Regions from separate parts of the Enterobacter cloacae complex sp. HYC080_NIDB genome, predicted to be linked through region 1. Evidence: predicted binding sites of a transcription regulator. Region 1 holds the regulator's gene; each other region holds the start of a gene.
What was found. Region 1 encodes LexA, which represses DNA repair genes until DNA is damaged. Its sites were predicted from a motif close to TNCTGTATGTACATACAGNA; they were not measured.
Positions count from the first base shown of each region.

Region 2: a site for LexA is predicted at 1,628-1,647, ahead of dinB (DNA polymerase IV). Genes of this name have one in related genera too.
Region 3: a site for LexA is predicted at 996-1,015, ahead of sbmC (DNA gyrase inhibitor SbmC). Genes of this name have one in related genera too.
Region 4: a site for LexA is predicted at 1,623-1,642, ahead of umuD (translesion error-prone DNA polymerase V autoproteolytic subunit). Genes of this name have one in related genera too.

Region 1 covers NZ_CP114212.1:4,233,922-4,237,045, forward strand. The annotation lists gene O1723_RS20115 (CsbD family protein) at 1-143, opposite strand, end outside; gene dinF (MATE family efflux transporter DinF) at 264-1,601, opposite strand; gene lexA (transcriptional repressor LexA) at 1,665-2,273, opposite strand; gene O1723_RS20130 (diacylglycerol kinase) at 2,382-2,750, opposite strand; gene plsB (glycerol-3-phosphate 1-O-acyltransferase PlsB) at 2,905-3,124, shown strand, end outside.
Region 2 covers NZ_CP114212.1:3,607,224-3,610,347, forward strand. The annotation lists gene pepD (cytosol nonspecific dipeptidase) at 1-496, shown strand, start outside; gene dinB (DNA polymerase IV) at 552-1,610, opposite strand; gene nqrM ((Na+)-NQR maturation NqrM) at 1,718-1,918, opposite strand; gene nqrF (NADH:ubiquinone reductase (Na(+)-transporting) subunit F) at 1,921-3,124, opposite strand, start outside.
Region 3 covers NZ_CP114212.1:1,645,764-1,648,887, reverse strand. The annotation lists gene O1723_RS07740 (FUSC family protein) at 1-414, opposite strand, end outside; gene sbmC (DNA gyrase inhibitor SbmC) at 507-980, opposite strand; gene dacD (serine-type D-Ala-D-Ala carboxypeptidase DacD) at 1,099-2,265, opposite strand; gene sbcB (exodeoxyribonuclease I) at 2,464-3,124, shown strand, end outside.
Region 4 covers NZ_CP114212.1:2,481,944-2,485,067, forward strand. The annotation lists gene umuC (translesion error-prone DNA polymerase V subunit UmuC) at 1-1,185, opposite strand, end outside; gene umuD (translesion error-prone DNA polymerase V autoproteolytic subunit) at 1,169-1,603, opposite strand; gene O1723_RS11730 (aldo/keto reductase family oxidoreductase) at 1,713-2,591, opposite strand; gene tcp (methyl-accepting chemotaxis citrate transducer) at 2,736-3,124, shown strand, end outside.

The DNA of each region.
Region 1 (3,124 bases):
CCGTAACGTTCCTGAATTTTACCGACAAGCTGATCGCGCTTACCTTCAATGACGGTCATATCGTCATCTGTCAGCTTACCCCACTGTTCTTTCGCTTTACCTTTGAACTGCTTCCAGTTGCCGCCGATTTCGTCTTTATTCATCATCGTGTCCTCTTAGTTAAGCGTCGGGTCGTAACGTCCGTTACGTTCTTTTCTGCTGGACGTGATAATTATTGTAGTTAAGGATTCGGCGGTTGATTTCATATTCGGAATCTTTAACCATCACGATATATCGTGACGCGAAGGAAACCAGGTATTGTTTTGCCAGTGGCGGCGCCATATAAAAGCCAGCGACAGGCCACGCAGAGAGAGAAAGACCGCAAGCGCCAACCACAAACCGTGATTACCCAGCCAGGGAAGCGTCAGCAGCGTCAGGCCAAATCCTGCCGCCGCAACGGCCATACTGTTACGCATTTCCGCCCCGCGCGTCGCACCAATAAACATGCCGTCCAGCAGATAACACCAGACACCCACCACCGGTAAGATGACTTGCCAGATGAGATAGTGGCTCGCCAGTTCGCGCAGCGCAGGGAGAGAGGTCAGTAAAGCAACAATCTGTTCGCCGAAGCAGGCATAGACCACAGCAAACACCAGCGCTACCAGTCCTGACTGACGGCAGGCTGCCCGCCAGACATCATGAAGCTGCCCGCTTTCACGCGCGCCATACGCCTGCCCCGAATGTGCTTCAACCGCGTAGGCAAAGCCGTCCAGCGCATAGGCGGTAAACGTCAGCAGCGTCATCAATACCGCGTTGACCGCGACGATTTCAGGCCCCAGCCGTGCACCGAAGACCGTCAGCGCGCCGAAGCAGAGTTGCAGAAGCAGCGAGCGCAGCATGATGTCACGGTTAAGCGCCAGCAGCTTACGGATATTGCCGCGCCATGCGGTTTTCAGCAGCGCGAGGGAGATCCCGCGCATCGCCAGCACGCGCCAGACCATCCACAGCCCCATCACAAAGGTCCCGTATTCAGCAATCGCCGTCGCCAGTGCCGCGCCCCGCACGTTCATATGGAGGCCCATCACCAGCCAGAGATCCAGCACGATGTTGAGCAGGTTTCCCACGACCAGCAGAATCACTGGCGCACGAGCATACTGAACGCCCAGTAACCAACCCAGCAGAACCAGATTTGCCAGCGAAGCGGGCGCACTGAGCCAGCGGATTTCAAGAAAACGTCGCGCCTGCTCCAGTACCGCCTCACTGCCGCCAACGATATGGAGCGCAAGGTCAATCAGGGGATCGCGGAGTAAAACGATTAACGCGCCCGCGCCCAGCGCAAGAATCAGCGGCTGCACCAGCGCCCGCGCCAGACGTAACGGATCTTTTGCACCATACGCCTGTGCCGTGAGTCCGGTGGTGCTCATGCGCAAAAAGAGCAGCAGCATAAAGAGGAAGCTGGTTGCCGTCGCGCCAATCGCCACGCCGCCAAGATAGACAGGGGAATCGAGATGCCCAATAACGGCCGTGTCGACCAGACCCAGCAAGGGCACGGTGATATTGGAGAAAATCATCGGCAGTGCAAGACGCCACAATGCCTTATCGGATGCCGTCAGCAGTGACATGAGAAACACCGGGAGTGGTCAATAAGGCAGGCTACAGCGGAACCGTAGCCTGTCAGGAAGAGATTACAGCCATTCACCGTTGCGAATCACACCGACCGCCAGACCTTCGATAGAGAAGCTCTGTTCGCGGAGATCGACCACAATGGGAGAGAACTCGCTGTTTTCGGGCAGCAACTGAACGGTGTTACCCTGCTTTTTCAGACGCTTAACGGTCACTTCGTCATCAATGCGCGCGACCACCACCTGGCCGTTCCGCACATCCTGCGTTTTGTGTACCGCCAGCAGATCGCCGTCGAGAATGCCGATATCTTTCATCGACATGCCGCTTACGCGCAGCAGAAAATCTGCGCTCGGCTTGAACATACCAGGATCAACCTGGTAGTGGCCTTCGATATGCTGCTGCGCCAGCAGCGGCTCACCCGCAGCAACACGGCCTATCAGCGGAATGCCCGTCTCTTCTTCCACCAGCAGGCGGATACCGCGTGACGCGCCTGAAACAATTTCAATCACGCCCTTACGTGCCAGCGCTTTCAGGTGTTCTTCGGCAGCATTCGGAGAACGGAAGCCCAGACGCTGAGCGATTTCCGCACGCGTGGGTGGCATACCCGTCTGGCCGATATGATCCCGAATGAGATCAAACACCTCTTGCTGCCTGGTCGTTAATGCTTTCATTCCGCCCCCTGGGTGTATATACAGTTATGCTGTGAGTATATACAGTCAAAGGTGAATTTGGAACCAAAAACTGCACAAAAAACCAGGGACTTAATTATTCCTCGAGGCTCATCGGAAATGTGACCAAAGCAGCGTGACCCAGGTAATGACTGCAGTGATAATCGCCAGCAGCACAGCGGCAGAACCCATGTCTTTCGCGCGACCGGAGAGCTCGTGGAATTCTGAGCCAATACGGTCAACAACGGCCTCAATAGCGCTATTGAGAATTTCCACTATCATCACCAGAAGCACGGAACCGATGAGAAGTACGCGGGTAATAGCATCGACATCAAGGAAACAGGCGATGATGACCGCGATGATAGTGGCGACACCTTCCTGACGAAAGGCGGCTTCGTTGATCCACGCTGCACGGAAACCTTTCCATGAATAGCCGGCGGCTTTGATGATACGCGTTAACCCAGTGGTATTATTGGCCATTAAAAGAACCTTTTATGAAAAAAAGCGTCAGTAACAGGAACTGTAGCGCGTTTCGCTACAGCCTGAAGTATGACGGGTAACAACAGAAATTTTGCGCGCTTTCTGTTATCCTTGCGCCGCAATTGCATTATTAACCAGAGGCTTTACATCGTTTATGTCCGGCTGGCCACGAATTTACTACAAATTACTTAATTTACCATTAAGCATCCTGGTAAAAAGCAAGTCTATCCCAGCAGAACCCGCGCTGGAATTGGGGCTCGATACGTCGCGTCCTATTATGTACGTTTTGCCTTATAACTCGAAGGCAGACTTACTGACCCTTCGCGCCCAATGTCTGGCGCATGACTTACCTGACCCGCTTGAACCGCTGGAAG
Region 2 (3,124 bases), 630 kb from region 1:
TCAGTTGCTGAACGCGACGCCAAACGGCGTGATCCGCAACTCTGACGTGGCGAAAGGCGTGGTAGAAACCTCACTGAACGTGGGCGTGGTCACCATGAGCGACGACAGTGCAGAAATTATCTGCCTGATCCGTTCCCTGATCGACAGCGGTAAAGAGTACGTGGTGAGCATGCTGGAATCTCTGGGGACGCTGGCGGGTGCCAAAACCTCCGCTAAAGGCAGCTACCCGGGCTGGCAGCCGGATGCCAGTTCTCCGGTGATGGCGCTGGTGCGCGAAACCTATCAGCGTCTGTTCAACAGCACGCCGAACATTCAGGTGATCCACGCGGGTCTGGAGTGTGGTCTGTTCAAGAAACCGTATCCGAACATGGACATGGTCTCTATCGGGCCAACCATTACCGGGCCGCACTCGCCGGATGAGCAAGTTCATATCGAAAGCGTGGGCCATTACTGGACCCTGCTGACCGAGTTGCTGAAGGCGATTCCTGCTAAGTAATTCGTCGTCTGTTGCCCGGTGGCGCTACGCTTACCGGGCCGACGATTGGCGTAATCTACAATCCCAAAACCAACTGACGCTCTAACTGCGGATCCAGCAGTGTGACGTGCAGCCCCACCAGCCGTACTCCGCGCCCTGCCCGCCGTTCTTCCCATGCTTTTTTTGCCGTCGCGATAAGATCGTCTCTGTTCAGACGCGGCCAGACGTGCTCCTGCGTAGTCTGCTGGAAGTCGTTAAACTTGAGCTTCACGCCCTGCCGGGCGATGAGCAGATCGGGCTTAACCTTCGCTAAGCGCCTTTCCAGCTCAGGATAAAGCTGTTCAGTGATGATGAATTCACATTCGGACCAGTCGTGAATATCTTCCATCAGCGTGCGTTCAACACCAACCGATTTACGCAACCGCTCGCTGCTTACGCTGCGTTCATCAATGCCCTGACTGCGTTCCCACAGCACGCGACCAAACTTTCCGAAACGCTTGAGTAGCATAGCCAGATCGCTTCGCTGCACATCTTCGCAAGTGCGTAATCCCATACTTTCCAGCTTCGCGGCGGAGACTTTGCCTACGCCGGGGATTTTACCAAGCGGAAGCGTTTTCAAAAACGCAGGCACCTCTTCGGGGGTGATGACGTACTGACCGTTGGGTTTATTTAAATCGGAGGCGATTTTAGCGAGAAATTTTACCGGCGCGACGCCTGCCGATGCGGTGAGATTCAGCTCGTTGAAAATGGTCTGGCGGATCTCCTGCGCCATCAGGGTGGCGGAGCCGTGACAGTGAAGGCTGTCGGTGACGTCAAGATAGGCTTCGTCCAGGGATAGCGGCTCAATCAGTGAGGTATAGCGGGAGAAGATTTCCCGTATATGGTTCGACGCTTCTTTATAGGCTTCAAAGCGCCCAGGCAAAAGGGTGAGGTGCGGGCAGAGTTTTAACGCCATCGCCGCCGGCATGGCGCTGCGCACGCCAAATTTGCGCGCAGGGTAGTTGGCGGTGCTGATCACCCCACGCTGTACGCGGCTGCCGCCAATGGCGATGGGGATATCCCGCAGCGCCGGGTTGTCACGCATCTCCACTGCGGCAAAAAAGCAGTCCATATCGACATGGATTATTTTGCGCATAGTAAGCCCTCACTCATCACTGGATAAGTATACAGTAAACAAATGAGGGTTGAGAAGTGTACGTGGGAATTGTCGGGTGGCGGCTTCGCCTTACCCGACTAACAAAACTAAATAATGCGCTGCTGTTCGCGGGCCATTCTTTTTTTCCGCGCATCGCACGGTTCCGGGCAGTCGCAGACCTTTTCCATTCCGAGAGAAGAGATCCCGCCGCAGCTGCCCTGAATGCTTTTACGCTTGATGATCCAGCCTAATGACATGCCGAATACCACCAGCACAAACACCGCAAAGGTCGCCAGAAAGGTCAACATGATCAGCCTCCGAAATCATCAAGGAGGATGTTCTCATCTTCCACGCCGAGATCTTTCAGCATCTTGATCACAGCGGCGTTCATCATTGGCGGACCACACATGTAGAACTCGCAGTCTTCTGGTGCCGGGTGCTGTTTGAGGTAATTTTCATACAGCACGTTGTGGATGAAGCCCGTATAGCCTGTCCAGTTATCTTCCGGCTGCGGGTCGGAAAGCGCCACGTGGAAAGTAAAGTTAGGGTTCTCACGCGCCAGCTGTTCGAACTCATCGTCATAGAACATTTCGCGCAGGGAACGCGCCCCATACCAGAAGCTGATCTTACGCGTGCTCCCAAGACGCTTGAGCTGGTCAAAGATGTGTGAGCGCATTGGCGCCATACCCGCCCCCCCGCCGATAAAGACCATTTCTGCGTCGGTATCTTTGGCAAAGAACTCCCCGAACGGACCGGAGATGGTGACTTTGTCGCCAGGCTTGAGGGACCAGATGTACGACGACATCACGCCCGGCGGGGCATGTGGCACGTTTGGCGGCGGGGTGGCGATACGCACGTTGAGCATAATGATGCCCTTCTCTTCCGGGTAGTTAGCCATGGAATAGGCGCGAAGCGCGGGCTCTTTGACCTCGGAAACAAAGCGGAAGAGATTAAATTTATCCCAGTCGGCACGGTACTCTTCAGGCACGTCGAAGTCGGCATACGCCACGGTGTGTGCCGGACAATCAATTTGGATATAGCCCCCCGCACGGAACGGGACGCTCTCCCCTTCAGGCACACGCAGCTTAAGCTCTTTAATGAAGGTGGCTTTGTTATCGTTAGAGATAACCTCGCACTCCCATTTTTTCACGCCGAAGATCTCTTCCGGCAGCTCAATCTTCATGTTCTGACGCACCGCGACCTGGCATGCCAGACGACAACCCTCTTTCGCTTCACGTTTCGTAATATGCGACAGTTCTGTGGGCAGAATATCACCGCCCCCCTCTTTCACCGTCACACGGCACTGCCCGCATGAGCCGCCGCCACCGCAGGCTGACGAGACAAAGATCCCGTTGCCGGAGAGCGTATTAAGCAGTTTATCCCCTGCCGGGGTACGGATCTGATTCTGGGGATCGTCATTGATATCAATGACCACATCACCGGAATTGACCAGCTTCGCGCGCGCCGCCAGAATCAGCCCTGAGAGCACCAGTACTATCAGCGTGAACATCACC
Region 3 (3,124 bases), 2.0 Mb from region 1:
CATATCCCCGGCCGGTGCGCCGACCACCACTGCAAGGGTGATACCAATCAGCAGCGCCTGATAGGGGCGTTTGCCCAACGCCAGCCAACCGCAGAGGAACATGGCCGCACCGCACCATGCCAGCATGACCGGAAATGAGATAAGCTCCAGCTTCAGGGCAATAAGCCCCAGCGCAGAGCCAAGAACGGTACCGCCGATCCGCTCGAAGGCGCGAGGAACAACGTTCCCCCAAAATGAGATAGGCCCCATCACCACCACCAGCGTGATCAGCGGCCACGTCCCCTCCGGAACATCCAGCAGTCGGACCAGTATAAAAGTCAATACGAACGCCAGCGCAATGCGGCACCCATGCACCACGCGGTAATGTTTGTATAGACGAATTTCAAACGGCGTTAATGATTTGTCGGGACGCACACCCGCTCTCCAGCTACACGGCAAATCACAATTGTACTGTGTTTTCAGCCGGGCGGATCACACCCGGCTGAAAAACCCTTCATTTAGCAGGCTTAAGCCGTTTTGTGCTCTACCGCGATAAACATTTCGATATCCCAGTAACCGTCCGCGTTGCCATCATTGAGATAACGTTCGAAGCAGGGTTTGAGCGCCATCTGATATTTATTGTCCTGCAACAGGGAATTGAAGAACTGATACCACGGTGTCGCAAAGTCGTAGTTTTCCACACGCGCCGTGGCCACGGCATAATCACCCGCCGCGATTTCCGTCATCATGACGCCTTCGCTGTTATCCGGGATAACAAAATCCTCCGGTACCGTAACGGCCGTATCACAGCGCAGTTTTTCCGCCGGGACCTCATCAGGATTATCGTAGTAGACCGCCACCCACTCCAGCGGCTCAATGTGACGTCCGTCCACCCACATGACCAGCTGTTCAAATCCCTGCTTAACCGTTTTTTCCCACGGCCCAACAAGATGAAAACCCGCAATCTTACGCTTCTGTTGCTGCTTGATGCTGTAGTCCATACTGCCTCCGCTTATTACTGTATATTTATACACTATAAAACAGGAACAATATTATCGGCAAACGAGGAGTGTTTATTATGTGAGCAGACTCGCAACCCTGCCAGTCTGCTCAGAAAGGTTAAATTTTTTGATGCAGGTAATCACTGAGGCGAGAGAAAATCCCACCCTTATCAACACGTTCCAGGGTGACCAGCGGCCAGTGTGCCACCACTTTGTCGCGGTCATAGAGCTGGATCTCCCCAACCCGCTGATGTGCGGCAATCGGCGCTTCCAGCTCTTTTTTATCCAGAACGTATTTCGCCTTAATGTTCGCCACTTCCGCTTTCGGTAAAGCCAGCCAGAAGTCCTGATCCGTACCCAGATTTACCTGTTCTTTATCACCGTACCAGATACGTTCTGTCCCTACTTTTTTACCGCTGTGCAGAATCTGCACCGTATCGAAATTCTGCTGACCCCAGTGCAGCAGTTTCCGGGCCTGGTCTTCGCGCCCTTTCGGGCTGTCCGCCCCCATCACCACCGCGATTAAACGGCGCTGACCGTCAACGGCGGAAGCAATCAGGTTAAAGCCCGCGCCAGAAGTGTGCCCCGTTTTGAGGCCATCCACGTTCATGGTTTTATCCCACAGCAGGCCGTTACGGTTTTGCTGGGTGATCCCGTTCCAGGTGAGACTCTTTTCGCTGTACATATGGTAAAACTCAGGCTCACCGTGAATGATAGCCCGGGAGAGAACGGCCAGGTCATAGGCCGAGCTGTGTTGACCCGGCGCATCAAGCCCATGGACGGTTTCAAAGTGCGTATCGCGCAGGTTCAGCTTCTGCACATAGTCGTTCATCATCTTCACAAACTGCGGCTGCCCACCCGCAACGTGATCGGCCAGCGCCACGCAGGCGTCGTTGCCGGAATCCACAATCAGCCCGCGGCTTAAGTCCCGCACGGAGACGCGATCGCCCTCTTTCAGGAACATCAGGGATGATCCGTCAAAAACCGGGTTCCCTTTGGCCCATGCGTCACGGCCTACGGTGACAATGTCATCCGGCGTAATGCGATGGCTATCAATGGCCCGATCAACCACATAACCCGTCATCAGCTTAGTAAGGCTCGCCGGATTACGTTGTTGATGTTCGTTGCCCGCCGTTAAGATCTGACCAGTCGTGTAATCCATCAGCACCCAGGAGCCCGCCTGAATGGCCGGAGGCTGCGGGGAAAAATCCAGCGGTTCGGCCGCAAAAGCAGATGAGATACTCGAAGCGAGTAAAGAAACAGCAATAAACAGACGGCGTTTCAACGGTATATCCTCAGGTCATTAAAAATCGATGACCTTTTTACGGGAGTTCTGATGTCGTTACCTGGCTTAATTGCAAAAATATGTGACAGAACGCAGGTTTCACGCTGAATCTGTCTCGCAAATTTGCACCACGGCGGCGCTTTTTATTCGGTCTGACCCGCACGATCGTTTACCATAGTGGCGTCATTTTTTAACAGGATGGTATTACTGGTGTCTGACTCTGCCGCAAGCCCCACTTTTTTATTCCACGACTATGAAACCTTTGGCACGCACCCGGCGCTGGACCGACCGGCGCAGTTTGCCGCCATCCGTACCGACGACGAATTCAACATCATTGGCGAGCCTGAGGTCTTTTACTGCAAACCTGCTGATGATTACCTGCCGCAGCCAGGCGCGGTCATGGTCACCGGGATCACCCCTCAGGAAGCACGGGAGAAAGGGGTGAACGAGGCGGAATTCGCACGCCGCATCCACGATCTGTTTACCGTCCCCAATACCTGCGTGGTAGGTTACAACAACATCCGTTTCGATGACGAAGTGACCCGCAACGTTTTCTATCGCAACTTCTACGATCCGTACGCCTGGAGCTGGCAGAACCGCAACTCGCGCTGGGATCTGCTGGATATCATGCGCGCCTGTTATGCCCTGCGTCCTGAAGGCATCAACTGGCCGGAAAATGAGGAAGGTCTGACGAGCTTCCGCCTGGAACACCTGACGCGCGCTAATGGCATTGAGCACAGCAATGCCCACGACGCAATGGCGGACGTCTATGCCACTATTGCCATGGCGAAGCTGGTGAAAGCCGCGCAGCCCCGGCTGTTTGAGTATTTGCTGAGCCATCGCAGCAAGCAGAAGCTCA
Region 4 (3,124 bases), 1.8 Mb from region 1:
CTCAATCCCCTGCCCGGCAAACCATATCTTCCCTTTGCCGGAATGGTTTACGCTGTCGATTATCTCCATCAGCGCTGCGCTATTGGCACACAGGCGGTTATCATCAAACAAATTCAGCTGGGCGACGCCGCTGCTGAAAAAATCCGCCAGCATCACCCCCGCTTTCATATAGCGATACCCGTCAAGCCATATACGCCCCAGCGCCTCCGTGGCAGCACGGATGATATCGCGCGTGTCATTAGTGGGTGTCATCAGGGTGACTGAGGCCTGGTTGCCGTAATAAATTTCGTTGTCGGCATGCGGGCTGGTGCGCACAAACACGCTGATAAAGCGGCAATACTGATGCTCGCCGCGCAGTTTTTCGGCGGCACGCTCCGCGTAGGCACAAATGGCCTGGTGCATCTCTTCGTATTGCGTAATACGGTGTCCAAACGAACGACTACAGATAATTTGCTGCTTCGTCGGGGTAAACTCTTCCAGATCAAGACAAGGCTCACCGCGAAGCTCGCGCGCCGTGCGTTCCATTACCACGTTAAAATGTTTGCGAATGACCCAGGAGGACGCTTCCGCCAGCTCCAGCGCCGTGGTAATCCCCATGGCGTTGAGTTTTTTCGTGATGCGTCGCCCGACACCCCACACTTCCTCTACCGGCACCTTCGCCAGCAGCTTACGCTGCCGTTCGCGATCCGATAGATCGACCACGCCGCCGGTGGCAGACCACCGCTTCGCCGCATAGTTGGCCAGCTTCGCCAGCGTTTTGGTCGGGGCAATACCGACCCCAACGGTCAACCCCGTATTTTTAGCGACCTGGTTGCGCATCTGATGGCCAAAAGCCTCCAGCGACATGCAGCGGCTGACGCCCGACACGTTCACGAAGGCTTCATCAATCGAGTAGATCTCAATTGCCGGAGCAAGATCGGTCAGCGTTTGCATCACCCGGCTGCTGAGATCGGCATACAGCGCATAGTTCGAGCTAAAAACATACACCCGCGCCGGATAACCCTTCTCCTTGAATTTAAAGTAGGGCTCACCCATTTTTATGCCGAACTGTTTGGCCTCCCGCGACAGCGAAATAATGCAGCCGTCGTTGTTCGAGACCACCACGATGGGTTTGCCCTCCAGATCGGGGCGAAACACCCTCTCGCAGGAGGCATAAAAGCTATTCACATCAACCAGTGCGAACATGTTTATACGTTTTGAGGGTGTGAGTGACAACGCCGAAGATTTGTAGCTCCTCTTCTGACTGGAAGGTAATCGGCTGATAGCGGGCATTATGCGGCAGCAACCTCAAAACCGGACGGGTCTGTAGCTCTTTCACCGTAAACTCACCGGCAACCGACGCCACGACGATATCCCCATGTTCGGCATTTAACGAACGATCGACCACCAGCAGATCGCCGTCGCCGATCCCAGCCCCAATCATCGAGTCACCACTCACTTTTATAAAGTAGGTCGCACTAGGGTGCCTGACCGCCAGCCGGTTAAGATCGAGACGATCCTCCACATAATCCTGCGCCGGGCTGGGGAAGCCGCAGGCGACGCGCTCCAGAAAGAGAGGTAATTCAATGACTTGATTAGAGTGATAAGAAAAGAGAGTGCCCATAAATGCTTTCCTGCCGTAATACTGTATATAAATACAGTATTACGGATTATGGGCCAGGATCAAGATGCTTTCCGGCGGTGAAGCCGAACGTATTGAAGTTTGAACGGATTTAGTTCAACGATCGGCCTACCAGCGTATTCAGCGTTTCCAGAGCGTCAGGCGGCAGTTGCAGTTCTCCTGCTGCGAGATTTTGCCGCAAATGCGCCACGGAAGAGGTGCCGGGGATCAGCAGAATATTCGGGGAACGTTGCAGCAGCCATGCCAGCGCAACCTGCATCGCGGTTGCGCCAAGGGAATCCGCGACGGCCTGCAGATCGCTGGATTGCAGTGGCGTAAAGCCGCCCAATGGGAAAAACGGCACATAGGCAATCCCCTGCTGCGCCAGTAAATCCACCAGCGCATCGTCGCCGCGGTTCACTATGTTGTACATGTTCTGCACGCAGACAACAGGCACCGTCTTCTGCGCTTCCGCAACCTGAGTGGCCGTGACATTGCTCAGACCAATGTGGCGTACCAGCCCTTGCTGCTGTAACTCTGCGAGGGTGGAAAGCGGTTCAGCAATCGATCCTTCTGCCGGGCCATGAGCGCTAAACATGATCCGCAGATTCACCACATCCAGTACATCCACCTGCAGATTACGCAGGTTATCATGCACCGCCTGAGTCAGCTCCTGCGCGGAAAAGGCCGGCAGCCAGGCACCTTTATCGTTGCGGCGGGCCCCGATCTTGGTGACGATAGTGAGATCGTCCTGGTACGGATGAAGCGCCTCGCGGATCAGCTGATTGGTCACATGGGGACCATAAAAATCGCTGGTATCGATATGATTCACCCCCGCCGCCACGGCTTCGCGTAACACCTCCAGCGCGGCATTTTTATCTTTCGGAGGGCCAAATACGCCCGGTCCGGCAAGCTGCATCGCGCCGTACCCCAGTCGTTTAACCGTCCGCGTACCGAGCGCGTACGTCCCGCTTTTATCAATGCTGCTCATGTTGACCTTCCTCATAAAAATGATCCGGATTTACAACAGGTTCCTGACCGGAGCCCTTCGTTAAGCGCGAGTTAAATTAAAGTTTAAATTCTATACGACGATAGTATTGGTGTACCTCTGCCTCTTCTCTAACGGACGACCGCTATGCTGAAAAATCTGCACGTGATTACCGGTATTATCTTTGCCCTTACCATATTCTGTCTGCTGCAAGTTGTCACGGGAGGGTTGTTCTACTCCGCCGTCAGCAACGATCGCCATAACTTCCAGAACTCCGGCGTGCTCAATGCCCAGCAGGAAAATCTGAGCGACAGCGTAAACACGCTGGTAAAAACGCGCGTCACCGTGACCCGCGTGGCGATCCGCTACCTGAAAAACCAGCGCGATCCGGCTTCCCTTGCCGCGATCAACAAACTGCTTGATACCGCAAGTAACTCGCTGGCTAAAGCAGAAACCTATAACAAAGCGTGGCAGAAACTGCCGCAGGTTAACGGCCAGAATGCGGCGTTAACTGACGAGATGCAAAAATCCTGGAA